3 regions of the Streptomyces sp. NPDC014764 genome follow, and region 2 is predicted to be linked to each of the others. Evidence: riboswitches for the same ligand, from Rfam matches in the RefSeq annotation. Region 2 holds a riboswitch; each other region holds the start of a gene.
The links. A riboswitch is a leader RNA that binds a small molecule or an ion and turns the genes downstream of it on or off. The one in region 2 is predicted to bind cyclic di-AMP.
Positions count from the first base shown of each region.

Region 1: another riboswitch for cyclic di-AMP. It lies ahead of ACF1AG_RS21580 (transglycosylase family protein); the one in region 2 lies ahead of ACF1AG_RS11460 (NlpC/P60 family protein).
Region 3: another riboswitch for cyclic di-AMP. It lies ahead of ACF1AG_RS25425 (transglycosylase SLT domain-containing protein); the one in region 2 lies ahead of ACF1AG_RS11460 (NlpC/P60 family protein).

Region 1 is NZ_JBIBXY010000008.1:135,933-140,519, forward strand. It holds gene ACF1AG_RS21570 (cytochrome P450) at 1-1,040, shown strand, start outside; gene ACF1AG_RS21575 (transglycosylase family protein) at 1,233-2,177, shown strand; cyclic di-AMP (ydaO/yuaA leader) riboswitch at 2,397-2,565, shown strand; gene ACF1AG_RS21580 (transglycosylase family protein) at 2,570-3,271, shown strand; gene eno (phosphopyruvate hydratase) at 3,540-4,587, shown strand, end outside.
Region 2 is NZ_JBIBXY010000003.1:594,806-599,392, reverse strand. It holds gene ACF1AG_RS11465 (hypothetical protein) at 262-615, shown strand; gene ACF1AG_RS11460 (NlpC/P60 family protein) at 718-1,884, opposite strand; cyclic di-AMP (ydaO/yuaA leader) riboswitch at 1,892-2,059, opposite strand; gene pcrA (DNA helicase PcrA) at 2,302-4,587, shown strand, end outside.
Region 3 is NZ_JBIBXY010000012.1:166,589-171,175, forward strand. It holds gene ACF1AG_RS25410 (M56 family metallopeptidase) at 1-43, opposite strand, end outside; gene fahA (fumarylacetoacetase) at 201-1,415, opposite strand; gene ACF1AG_RS25420 (HAD family hydrolase) at 1,680-2,552, shown strand; gene ACF1AG_RS25425 (transglycosylase SLT domain-containing protein) at 2,516-2,992, opposite strand; cyclic di-AMP (ydaO/yuaA leader) riboswitch at 2,998-3,166, opposite strand; gene ACF1AG_RS25430 (polyprenyl synthetase family protein) at 3,693-4,587, shown strand, end outside.

The DNA of each region.
Region 1 (4,587 bases), on a different contig from region 2:
GGATCCCGGGCGAGCGGCAGGCCGACCTCATGACGCACCTGCTGAACATCGACCCCCCGGACCACACCCGCCTGCGCCGCCTGGTCAGCAAGGCCTTCACCCCCCGCCGCGTCGCCGAGTTCGCTCCCCGCGTGCAGGAGCTCACGGACGACCTCATCGACCGTTTCACGCGCGGCGGCGACACCGCCGACCTCATCCACGACTTCGCCTTCCCCCTTCCCATCTACGCCATCTGCGACCTGCTCGGCGTCCCGCGCGAGGACCAGGACGACTTCCGGGACTGGGCGGGCATGATGATCCGTCACGGTGGCGGCCCCCGCGGCGGAGTGGCACGGTCGGTGAAGAAGATGCGCGGCTACCTCGCCGAGCTGATCCACCGCAAGCGTCAGGCGCTGCCCGCCGAGCCCGTCCCCGGCGAGGACCTCATCTCGGGTCTGATCCGCGCCTCCGACCACGGCGAGCACCTCACGGAGAACGAGGCCGCCGCGATGGCGTTCATCCTCCTCTTCGCCGGCTTCGAGACGACGGTCAACCTCATCGGCAACGGCACCTACGCCCTCCTCACCCACCCCGAGCAGCGGGAGCGTCTGCAGCGGGCGCTGGCCGAGGGGGACCACGGGCTGCTGGAGACCGGCGTGGAGGAACTGCTGCGCCACGACGGCCCGGTGGAGATGGCGACCTGGCGGTTCGCCACGGAGCCGGTCGTCATCGGCGGGCAGCGGATCGAGACCGGCGACCCGGTGCTCGTCGTGCTGGCCGCGGCCGACCGGGACCCGGAGCGGTTCGCCGACCCGGACACCCTGGACCTGGGCCGGCGCGACAACCAGCACCTGGGGTACGGGCACGGCATCCACTACTGCCTGGGCGCCCCGCTCGCGCGCCTGGAGGGACAGACCGCGCTCGCCACGCTTCTGACGCGCCTTCCGGACCTCCGGCTCGCCGCCGATCCGGCCGAACTGCGCTGGCGCGGCGGCCTCATCATGCGGGGACTCCGCACGCTTCCGGTGGAATTCTCCCCTCCGCGTTCAGGGCAGACCTGACCTTCCTGTCCGTGCCCGGGGGCCGGTGTGCGGAAACCTGAGGCATGCTCAACTCTGTGATCTTCATGTGATCTGCACGGCATGAACTTGTGACAAGTGATCGACTGCCTATACGTTCACCCATCAAGTACGGCGCGCGGCACGGTTCTGCTCGCCCGTACCGGTCTTTGTTGCCGAGTGAAAGGCTTCCGCATGCTCTCCGGGAACGGCCGACACCGTCGCCCCCGCCAGGCTCCGGCTCTGCTCGTCGCCGCCGGGGTGACCGGATCCGCGATCGCGATCCCGCTCCTCGGGGCGGGCGCCGCCAGTGCGGCGGACGGTGAGACCTGGGACCGGGTCGCGGAGTGCGAGAGCGGCGGCTCCTGGAGCCAGAACACCGGTAACGGCTACTACGGCGGCCTGCAGTTGACCCAGGAGGACTGGGAGAACCACGGCGGCCTGGAGTTCGCGCCCAGCGCCGACGCGGCCAGCCGCAACCAGCAGATCACCGTGGCCGAGAGAATCCTCGCCGACCAGGGTGTCGGCAAGTGGCGCGCCTGCGGCCTGCTCACGGGGCTGAACCAGGACACCGCGTCCCCGGACGTCGACCCGGGCGTGCCGACCGGCACGGACGACGACGACACCCGGACCGGCGGGACGACCACCCCGTCCGGTACGCCGGAAACAGGTGATACTTCCTCTTCCGCCTCCTCGTCGGACCGGTCGGGTTCATCCGATTCATCCCGTGAGACGAAGAGTGACGCGAACCCTGGAGCCTCCCCGTCCGCCTCCGCCACCCCCGAAGGTGACGAGTCGGACAAGTCCGGGCAGAGCGCCGGTTCTTCGACCGCCGCCGAGTCCGAGAGCAACGGCTCGGGCCGCCATCGCGGCCCCAGCGCGCAGGAGGGCGGGACCGCCGGCGCCGGGACCCCGTCGTCCGGCCGGCACGCCTCACCTCCCACGGGCACGCCCGCGGGTATCGCCGACGACCGCTACACCGTCCAGGACGGCGACAGTCTGACTTCCATCGCCGACTCCCTTGCCCTGACCGGCGGATGGACGGCGCTCTACGTCGAGAACCAGCGGGTCATCGGCGACGACCCGAACCTCATCCTGCCCGGTCAGCGACTTCTGGTGGACGGTGGGACCGCCGAATAGCGGCCGGAGAGGGGCGGTCGAAGGCGCCCGGGAGCGGCGGCAGTTGACGGAGCGATAAGGGCTGAATGTCCGTAATAAGGACTGTGAGAGATAGGTCTCAGAGGCCCTGATCATCTTTGATATTCCGCCGATCGCGTGCTTACGGTCGTGACCGCTCGCCATCGCGGGCCCCGGCTGCCGCCACGCCGAATCCTGCCAGTGGCAGCACGGGAACAGTCGTCGCGTCATGCGCCGTAGGCAGGAGCGGGGGACCCAGGTAAGTGCCGCGACCGGACGGTTGACGTCCGGTACGGCTCGGGGTGAAGCCGCGTCCCGGGAGGGACGTGGCCGGGCAACTCAACCGGCCCGAACCCGACAGCTCACCTCGTAGGCGTCGGTGAGGGGATCCATCCATGCTGTTTTCCGGCAAGGGCAAGCACCGTCGTCCGTCCAAGGCCACTCGCGCCATCGCCATCGCCGGTGTCGCCGGCGCCGCCGTCGCCGGCCCGCTGATGGCGTCCGGCACCGCCTCCGCGGCCACCGCGTCCGAGTGGGACGCCGTCGCCCAGTGCGAGTCCGGCGGCAACTGGTCCATCAACACCGGCAACGGCTACTACGGCGGTCTGCAGTTCTCCGCCTCCACCTGGGCCGGCTACGGCGGCACCCAGTACGCCGCCACCGCCGACCAGGCCACCAAGGCCCAGCAGATCGAGATCGCCGAGAAGGTCCTCGCGGGCCAGGGCAAGGGCGCCTGGCCGGTCTGCGGCACCGGCCTGTCCAACGCCTCCTACGACGGCGGCTCCGCCGAGGGCTCCTCGCAGGAGTCCGGCTCCGCCGAGTCGCGTGAGAGCGAGCAGAAGGCCTCCCGCTCCGCCGAGCGCCCGGCCGCGCCGAAGGCCGAGAAGAAGGCCGAGAAGAAGACCGTCACCACCCCGACCGGCAAGAAGGTCGAGAAGGGTGACGGCGAGTACAAGGTCGTCAAGGGCGACACCCTCAGCTCCATCGCCGCCGAGCACGACGTCAAGGGCGGCTGGGCCAAGCTGTTCGAGCTGAACGACGACATCGTCGACGACGCCGACCTCATCTACCCGGGCCAGCAGCTGCACCTGAAGTAAGGGCAGACCGCCAGGTCCCTCCCCGTTCCCACGGGCTCCCCGCCCCGGTGCGTTTCTTCCCCCGTACGCACCGGGGCGGGGTCATGTCCGGACGCATTACGGTCACGGTTTGCCCAACGGGCTTTGTTCCGCTCGGAAACAATTTACTCTCGGTTCTGTCCATGAGGCGGGCGGCGAGATGGCCGATCGCCCGGAGCCGGTTAGGCTCGGACCCGCAGGGCCCCCGCGGCCCCGCTCACCCGCGTCACATCCCAAGAAGGAGATGCTCGTGCCGTCCATCGACGTCGTCGTAGCCCGGGAAATCCTGGACTCCCGAGGCAATCCCACGGTCGAGGTCGAGGTCGGCCTCGACGACGGCAGCACGGGTCGTGCCGCCGTCCCGTCCGGCGCCTCCACCGGCGCCTTCGAGGCCGTCGAACTCCGTGACGGCGACGCCGGCCGTTACCTGGGCAAGGGCGTCGAGAAGGCCGTGCTGGCCGTCATCGAGCAGATCGGCCCGGAGCTCGTCGGCTACGACGCCACCGAGCAGCGCCTGATCGACCAGGCGATGTTCGACCTGGACGCCACCGACAACAAGGGCTCGCTCGGCGCCAACGCCATCCTCGGCGTCTCGCTCGCCGTCGCGCACGCCGCCTCCGAGGCCAGCGACCTGCCGCTGTTCCGCTACCTGGGCGGCCCGAACGCGCACCTGCTGCCGGTGCCGATGATGAACATCCTGAACGGCGGCTCGCACGCCGACTCCAACGTGGACATCCAGGAGTTCATGATCGCCCCGATCGGCGCGGAGTCCTTCTCCGAGGCGCTGCGCTGGGGCGCCGAGGTCTACCACACCCTCAAGAAGGTGCTGAAGGGCAAGGGCCTGGCCACCGGCCTCGGCGACGAGGGCGGCTTCGCCCCGAACCTCGGCTCCAACCGCGAGGCCCTCGACCTCATCCTCGAGGCGATCGAGGAAGCCGGCTACACCCCCGGCGAGCAGATCGCCCTGGCCCTCGACGTGGCCGCCTCCGAGTTCTACAAGGACGGCGTCTACACCTTCGAGGGCAAGGAGCGCACGGCCGCCGAGATGACCGAGTACTACGCGGAGCTCGTCGACGCGTACCCGCTCGTGTCCATCGAGGACCCGCTGTTCGAGGACGACTGGGAGGGCTGGAAGATCATCACCGACAAGCTCGGTGACAAGGTCCAGCTCGTCGGTGACGACCTGTTCGTCACCAACCCCGAGCGCCTGGCCCGCGGCATCGAGGAGGGTGCCGCCAACGCCCTGCTGGTGAAGGTGAACCAGATCGGTTCGCTGACCGAGACCCTGGACGCCGTCG
Region 2 (4,587 bases):
TCGGCGGTGGTGTCCGGCCGCCGCTCCTGACCGAGCGGCGATGCGGAGCCGGTCACCTGGGGCAGGACGCTAGGCCCGGCCGCGCGGCACGGGATACGAGTTGTGCGGAACTGTCGTCCACGGACCGCCGCGTGACCGTAAGTGACCGTTGGGGTGCGCACGGCGCTTCGTTCTCACTCAGGGTGATGACCGATGTGGTGAAGGCGGGAAAGGTGAGGGCGGCGGAATGCTATGGGACGCCCCTGGCTAGGCTCCGGCCTCATGGACGTACTCCTCCACATCTTCGTCGGTCTGCACATCATCGGCATCGCGTCGCTGCTCGGCGGCTTCCTCACCCAGATGAAGGCGATGGGCGCGGGCACCGCCCGCTTCGTCCCCGCGATGCTGCACGGAGCGCTGACGATGCTGGTCACCGGCGTCGCCCTCGTAGGCCTCAACGAGGCCCAGGACCACTCCGTCGACCACATCAAGATCGGCGTGAAGCTGGCGCTGCTGATCGTGATCCTCGGCCTGGTCTACGTGAAGCGGGACGAGGAGAAGGTGGACAAGGGCGTCTTCGGCCTTGTCGGCCTGCTGACCGTGGCGAACATCTTCATCGCGGTCCTCTGGACCTGAGCCCGCGCCCCGGGGCGCCGGGCACCGCCGCCGACACGGAACCGCCGACCGAGCCGTCACCGGCCCGGTCGGCGGTTCCGTTTCCGTCTGTCCGGGAGGCCGTCAGGCCGGGCGGACGATGCTGTGGATCGCGGAGTCGCCGTCGTAGTAGATCGACTCCTCGCGGACGTACGTGCCCGGCTTCGGAGCGTGGATCATCATGCCGTTTCCGATGTAGATGCCCACGTGGGTGACGTCGTCGTAGAAGAAGACCAGGTCGCCGGGCCGGGCCTGGGACACCGGGACGGTGGTGCCCGCGTTCACCTGGTCGTAGGTGGTGCGCGGAAGGGAGACGCCGGCTGCCTTCCAGGCGGCCTGGGTCAGCCCCGAGCAGTCGTAGGAGCCGGGGCCGGTCGCGCCCCAGACGTACGGCTTGCCGATCTGCGCGCGGGCGAAGGCGAGGGCCTTCTCCGCCTTGGTGCCGTACGACGAGTCGGCCGGCGGGGTCCCGGTCGAGCCGGTGGACCCGGAGCCCTCCGAGGTGCCGCCTCCCTGCTGCGCGGCTTCCTCGCGGGCCTGCTCCTGCTCCGCCTGCTGACGGGCCAGCTCCGCGGCCTTGCGGGCGGCCTCCTCCTGCTTGCGCTTCTCGATCGCGGCGAGCCGAGCCTTCTCCTCGGCGGTCAGCTTCGACAGCAGTCCGCGCGCGTCGGCGAGCTTCTTCTGGACGGTTGCCTTGGCCGTCTTCAGGTCGCCCTGCGTCTCGGTGAGCGTGCGGAGACTCTCGGTGGCCTCCTGCCGCTTCTTCATCGTCTCGGTCTGCTGGGTGACGTAGTCGTCCACCGCCGCCTTCTGGCGGCCGGTCATCCGGTCCAGCACCTGACGCTGGTCGAAGATGTCCTGCGGGGTCTCCGCGAGCAGGAACGTCGCGGTGTCCGGCATGCCGGCACCGGTGCGGTACTGGGCGGCGGCGTAGGAGCCCAGTTCCGAGCGCGCCTCGTTCAGCTTCTGTGTGCGCTTCGCCACGTCGTCGAGGAGGGTGTCGACGCGCTTGCGCTGCTTGGTGGTCTTCTCCTTGGCCGCGTTGTACTTCTCGGTCGCCGACTCGGCCTGGCGGTAGAGGTCGCCGACCTTCTTCTCGACCTCCTCCAGGCTGGGCCGGTCCTCGCCCGGCGAGGCGTCGGCGGTCTGGGAGAGCAGGGCCACGGAGGTGAGCGCGGCCGTGGCGAGGGCCGGGGTGCGTATGCCTGCCACGCGCGGGCCCGGGGTGCGCGACTTGCGGTGCGACGCCAAGGGAGGCGACTCCTTCCAGTGCTCCGCCTACCGGGTTAGCTGTCGGGTTCGGGCGGGTGTGTGGAAGGGTTGCCCTACGGCCGCTCCGAAGAGTGGGCCGATTCACCCCAAGTCTCGGTGGGTCCCCGGCTCCGGCTGCCACGGTGGACAGTGACGGACTCGGCGGAGGCCGCGCGGCCCGGCGAGGTTCGCCGGCGGGGGACGAGCGGCCCGGACCGCACGGTAGCCAACTGGTGTGGCCCTTGTGAAGGTTGATGGGTGATATGCCCGATACATTTTCGTGACCTTCCGGTGGGTGTCACGCACGGTGAGGCGGCGACCGTGGAGGGTGCCCGCCGTGGCGCCTCCGGGAGAGGCCGGGGGATGTTTCCGGGGCGGCCCCGGGTTGTCGGTGGAGCGCCCTAGACTCGGAGAGCGATGAGCAGCCTCTTTGACGACAGCTTCCTGGCGGACCTCCAGGCCCAGCGCGGCCCGGCGGACGAGCCCCCGCCGCCGCCCGAGGACGAGCACGCCCCGGAGCCCCTGCCGGACGATCTGTTCGGCGGGAAGTTCGACGTGCCCCCGGAGCGGGACTCCTACTACCGGGACGGCGCCCCGCGCCCGGTGATCGACTCCGCCGCGCTGCTGGAGGGGTTGAACGACAACCAGCGCGCCGCGGTCGTGCACTCCGGCTCCCCGCTGCTCATCGTCGCGGGAGCCGGGTCCGGCAAGACTCGCGTGCTCACCCACCGCATCGCCCACCTGCTCGCCGAGCGGGACGTCCACCCCGGCCAGATCCTCGCGATCACCTTCACCAACAAGGCCGCGGGCGAGATGAAGGAGCGCGTCGAGCAGCTCGTCGGGCCCCGGGCGAACGCGATGTGGGTCATGACCTTCCACAGCGCGTGCGTCCGCATCCTGCGCCGGGAGTCCAAGAAGCTCGGCTTCACGTCGTCCTTCTCGATCTACGACGCCGCCGACTCCAAGCGTCTGATGGCCCTGGTCTGCCGCGACCTGGACCTCGACCCCAAGCGCTTCCCGCCGAAGTCCTTCAGCGCCAAGATCAGCAACCTGAAGAACGAGCTGATCGACGAGGAGGACTTCGCCGCCCAGGCGACCGACGGATTCGAGAAGACCCTCGCCCAGGCCTACGCGCTCTACCAGTCCCGGCTGCGCGAGGCGAACGCCCTGGACTTCGACGACCTGATCATGACGACGGTCAACCTGCTCCGCGCCTTCCCCGACGTCGCCGAGCACTACCGCCGCCGCTTCCGGCACGTCCTGGTCGACGAGTACCAGGACACCAACCACGCCCAGTACGCCCTGGTGCGCGAGCTGGTCGGAGGCGCCTCCGAGCACCCCGTCGACGTCCCGCCGGAGGCCGAGGTGCCGCCCGCCGAGCTGTGCGTGGTGGGCGACGCCGACCAGTCCATCTACGCCTTCCGCGGCGCGACGATCCGCAACATCCTCCAGTTCGAGGAGGACTACCCGGACGCGACGACCATCCTGCTGGAGCAGAACTACCGCTCCACCCAGACGATCCTCTCCGCCGCCAACGCCGTCATCGAGCGCAACGAGTCCCGCCGCCCGAAGAACCTGTGGACCAACGCCGGCTCGGGCGCGCTCATCACCGGGTACGTCGCCGACACCGAGCACGACGAGGCGCAGTTCGTCGCCGACGAGATAGACCGCCTCACGGACGCGGGCGAGGCCAAGGCCGGCGACGTCGCCGTCTTCTACCGCACCAACGCCCAGTCCCGTGTCTTCGAGGAGATCTTCATCCGCGTCGGCCTGCCCTACAAGGTCGTCGGCGGCGTGCGCTTCTACGAGCGCAAGGAGGTCCGGGACGTCCTGGCCTACCTGCGGGTGCTGGCCAACCCCGAGGACTCGGTGCCGCTGCGCCGCATCCTCAACGTCCCCAAGCGGGGCATCGGCGACCGCGCCGAGGCCATGATCGACGCCCTCGCCCAGCGGGAGAAGATCAGCTTCCCGCAGGCGCTGCGCCGCGTCGACGAGGCGTACGGCATGGCGGCCCGGTCGGCGAACGCCGTCAAGCGGTTCAACACGCTGATGGATGACCTCCGTACGGTCGTCGAGTCGGGCGCCGGTCCGGCGACGGTGCTGGAGGCCATCCTCGAACGCACCGGATATCTCGCCGAGTTGCAGGCCTCCACCGACCCGCAGGACGAGACCCGCATCGAGAACCTCCAGGAACTCGCGGCTGTCGCCCTCGAGTTCGAGCAGGAGCGCGGCGAGGGCGAGACCGGCACGCTGGCCGACTTCCTCGAGCGGGTCGCGCTGGTCGCCGACTCCGACCAGATCCCCGACGAGGAGGACGGCGACGGCGTCATCACGCTGATGACCCTGCACACCGCCAAAGGCCTGGAGTTCCCGGTCGTCTTCCTCACCGGCATGGAGGACGGCGTCTTCCCGCACATGCGCGCCCTCGGCCAGACCAAGGAGCTGGAAGAGGAGCGCCGCCTGGCCTACGTCGGCATCACGCGCGCCCGCGAGCGGCTCTACCTCACCCGGTCGGTGATGCGCAGCGCCTGGGGCCAGCCGTCGTACAACCCGCCCTCGCGTTTCCTGGAGGAGATCCCGGTCACGCATGTGGAGTGGAAGCGGACCGGTGCGAGCGGTCCGGTGGCCAACGGCCCGGTGTCCGGGGTGGCCGCGTCGCTGTCGTCGTCCCGCTCCCGCTCGTCCGCGTCGGGCGCCTCCGGC
Region 3 (4,587 bases), on a different contig from region 2:
CGGTCACGGCGACCACGCTCAGCAGGAGCAGGCAGTACGTCATGCCATGGGCTCCGGATCCTGTCGGAAGAAGCGGCTCGGGGGCGTGCGGCGGTGCGGTGCGCCAGGCACGGAGGACGAACGCACCGCCCGACGCCAAGTATGACGGCGAAGGGCGGTGCGAGTCAGCGTGGTTGTGCGCCTCGGTGGGGCCGGAGGGATCAGGACGCGGGGACCACCCGTCCCGTCACCTCGCCGAGGCCCACCCGCACCCCGTCCGGCCCGGGCGCCCAGGCGGACAGCGTCACCACGTCGCCGTCCTCAAGGAACGCCCGCTTGCCGTCGGGAAGTTCGAGTGGGTCACGGCCGTTCCAGGTCAGCTCCAGCAGAGAGCCGCGCTCCCGCTCGGTGGGGCCGCTGACCGTGCCGGAGCCGTAGAGGTCGCCGGTGCGCAGGGAGGCGCCGTTCACCGTCATGTGGGCGAGCTGCTGGGCGGCCGTCCAGTACATGGTGGAGAAGGGGCACTCGGAGACGTCGTGACCGTTGATCGTCACGGTGATGCGCAGGTCGTAGCCGCCGGGCTCCTCACCGGAGTCGTCCAGGTACGGCAGCAGGCCGTGGGTGCGCTCGGGCGGGGCGACGCGGGCCTCGTCCAGGGCGTCCAGCGGGGTGATCCACGCCGACACCGAGGTGGCGAAGGACTTGCCGAGGAACGGGCCGAGGGGCACGTACTCCCAGGCCTGGACGTCGCGGGCGGACCAGTCGTTGAGCAGGCACAGGCCGAAGACGTGGTCGCGGTAGGCGCTCAGCGGCACGGGCCGGCCCTGCTCGGAGGGGACGCCGACGACGAAGCCGACCTCGGCCTCGATGTCGAGCCGCACGGACGGGCCGAAGACCGGGGCGGTGTCGGTGGGCGCCTTGCGCTGCCCGGAGGGGCGCACGACGTCGGTGCCGGACACCACGATGGTGCCGGAGCGGCCGTGGTAACCGATCGGCAGGTGTTTCCAGTTGGGGGTCAGGGAGTCGGCCGCGTCGGGGCGGAAGATCTGCCCGACGTTCCGCGCGTGGTTCTCCGAGGCGTAGAAGTCGACGTAGTCCGCGACCTCGAACGGCAGATGGAGGGTCACCTCGGAGAGCGGGTGGAAGAAGGGCTCGACGGTCTCCCGGTGCGCCGGGACCGTCACCCACGCGGTGAGTGCGCGGCGCACGTCCGACCAGGCGGTGCGGCCCGCCGCCAGCAGCGGGTTGAGGGTGGGGCGGGCGAGCAGGGAGGCGTAGGGGGAGCCCAGGGCGTGCGCCGCCGCGCCGGCGTCGAGGACGTGGTCGCCCAGCCGGACGCCCACGGTGCGCTCCGCCGAACCGGGGAGCGAGAAGACGCCGTACGGCAGGTTGTGCGGGCCGAAGGGGTCGCCCTCGGGGACATCGAAGGGGGGCATCGGGTGCTGCCTCGCTTTCGTGTGCGCGGGTGGGCCACGTGTCCGTGGCCGTGCCACACGTTACGGGGTCGCGTCCCGGTGGGCTTCTGTAATAGGGGACGACTCCCGGAGCCGGGGCGCGGTGGAGCGCACCGTGTTCCGGTCAAAAGGGAAAACAGGTCTCAACCGGTCGCGTATCGGCGGCACAAGAAGGCAAAACGCACCCAATGCGCGGGCATACGGGCGCGGTGAATCGGACGGTCCTCTTGTCCGTATTCTCTGATCATGGCCGCACCCACCGATCGTTCTCTCATCGCCACCGACCTGGACGGGACGCTGCTGCGTGGTGACGACACCCTCTCCGACCGCTCCCTCGCCGCCCTCGCCCGGGCGGAGCGGGCCGGTGTCCGGCACCTCGTGGTGACCGGCCGGCCGGCCCCCAGGGTGCGGTCGCTGCTCGACGACCTCGGCTGCACGGGGCTCGCGGTGTGCGGACAGGGTGCGCAGGTCTACGACGCCGCCGCGCAGCGGATGCTGTGGTCGGTCCGGCTGGACCGGGAGCTGGCGGAGACCGCGCTCGGCAAGATCGAGGCCGAGGTGGGGGAGGTGTACGCCGCGGTCGACCAGGACGGGGTCGACGGGCTGACGCTGATCGAGCCGGGCTACCGGATGCCGCACCCGAAGCTGCCGTCGGTGCGGGTGGAGCGGCGCGACGACCTGTGGGAGCGGCCGATCAGCAAGGTGCTGCTGCGCCACCCGGGCCTGTCGGACGACGCGCTGGCGGCGGCGGCCCGGTCCGTGGTCGGCTCGCTGGCCACGGTCACCATGTCGGGGCCGGGCACGGTGGAGCTCCAGCCGTGCGGGGTCACCAAGGCGACCGGTCTCGCGCTGGCCGCCGAGCATCTGGGGCTGCGCCCCGAGGACACGGTCGCCTTCGGGGACATGCCGAACGACGTCCCCATGTTCCGGTGGGCGGGTCACGGCGTCGCCATGGCCAACGCGCACCCCGAGCTGAAGGCGGTGGCCGACGAGGTCACCCTGTCGAACGAGGACGACGGCGTGGCCGTCGTCCTCGAGCGACTGTTCGGGAAGACGGCCGGTCTCGGCCGTCAGAGGTCGGCTCAGTACGCGCCGAAGACGTTGTCGATCGAGCCGTAGCGGTCGGCGGCGTAGTTGCAGGCCGCGGCGATGTTGGCGACCGGGTCGAACGGGTCGAAGGCGGTGCCGGGCACGTGGTACGCCTGGAAGGTCGGGTCGATGACCTGGAGCAGGCCCTTCGACGGGGTGCCCATGGCGGCGTTGGAGTCCCACAGGTTGATGGCGGCCGGGTTGCCGGACGACTCCCGCATGATGTTGCGGTGGATGGAGTCGTAGGAGCCGGGGATGCCGTTCTGCGCCATGACGTCCATCGCCTCGCGGATCCAGCCGTCGAGGTTGTCCGGGTACGCGGTCGTGGAGGCGGCGGTCGTGGCCTGGGCCGAGGGGGCCGCGGAGGCGCTGGTGGCGCCGAACAGCGGCAGCGCGACCACGGCGACGCCGGTGCCGGCGACGGCGAGGGTGCGGACGAGGCGGCGGCGTGACGAAGCGATGACGGGCATGTCTGGGTTCCTCTCCTACGCCTGCGAGGTGAGCTGTCGGGTTCGGGCGGGAGAGTGCCCGGCCGTGCCCCTGCGGGCATGGCTTCACCCCGAGCCGTCCCGGCGCGGTGTCCGGTACGGCGACTTACCTGGGTCCCCCGCTCCTGCCGTGCGTGAGTTGGTCGTCGGGTGTGATGCGGGTGGCGGCAGGACTCGGCGTCCACCCGGCAGGCCCGGAACGTATGCGAGAGCACATGTCGGGAACAAGTGCGACGATCACGCAAGGCCCCGTTTGATCTTGAGATGGGTGGTTTTGCGTGCTTGATCCTTTGCTGTCGCCAACCGTCAACTCCATTGTGTGGAGCGGCCTGACGGGCGTGTGCGAGGGTGTCCCGGAGGCCGTCCGGCGCGTGACTCACCTCACGGGACGGCGGCCGTGGGTGCATTTGCCGCCAAGAGGAATTCGCCCATCAATGACGGCAAATCGGACTGCGGGGTGATGCAGGATGGTCCACGGGTCGCTGTGTCCGGGAAACCGAGGTATGTCCGTTGTTATCAGCCGATCAAAAACACTCCGCTTCTGATCCCGTATCGCCCTGCTTGTGACCCCGGGCCCTGGCGGTGATCGAAACCTGACCGGATACGCTGACTCGAGTGGTGGCAGCGACCTATCGACAAACCGTGTAACCGCCAGCAGACACCAGCAGACAGGAGACCCCTCGTGACCGTCGTCGGGCCGTTCGGGCTGAGCGTGCGGGACCAGGCTCTGGAAGCCGATGTCCAGGCCGGATTGACGGCTGTCGAGGAAGGGCTGCTCGAGGCCACCAAGAGCGCGGTGCCGTTCATCACGGAGGCCGCCCAGCACCTGGTGCGGGCCGGCGGCAAGCGGTTCCGCCCGCTGCTCGTCATGCTCGCCGCCCGGTTCGGCGACCCCTACGCGCCCGGCGTCGTGCCGTCGGCCGTCGTGGTGGAGCTCACCCACCTGGCCACGCTGTACCACGACGACGTGATGGACGAGGCCGAGGTGCGGCGCGGGGTCGCGAGCGCGAACACCCGCTGGGGCAACTCGGTCGCCGTGCTCACCGGCGACTTCCTCTTCGCCCGCGCCTCGCACATCCTGGCCGACCTCGGCCCGGAGGCCGTGCGGGTGCAGGCCGAGGCGTTCGAGCGGCTGGTCACCGGCCAGATCCTGGAGACCGCGGGCCCGCAGGACGGCCGCGACCCGGTCGACCACTACCTGGACGTGCTCGGCGGCAAGACCGGCTCCCTGGTCGCCGTCTCCTGCCGGTTCGGCGCGATGATGTCCGGCGCCGACGAGACCGTCGTCGACGTCCTCACCCAGTACGGCGAGCGGCTCGGCGTCGCCTTCCAGCTCGCCGACGACGTCCTCGACATCGCCTCCGACTCCCACGAGTCCGGCAAGACCCCCGGCACCGACCTGCGCGAGGGCATCGCCACCCTCCCCGTGCTGCGGCTGCGCGAGCGGGCGGCCCGGCTCGGCCTCGCCGAGGACCTCGCCCTGTGCGAGCTGCTCGACTCCGACCTCACCGACGACGCCCGGCACGCCGAGGCGCTGCGTCTGCTGCGCGCCCACCCCGCGCTCGGCCAGGCCCGAC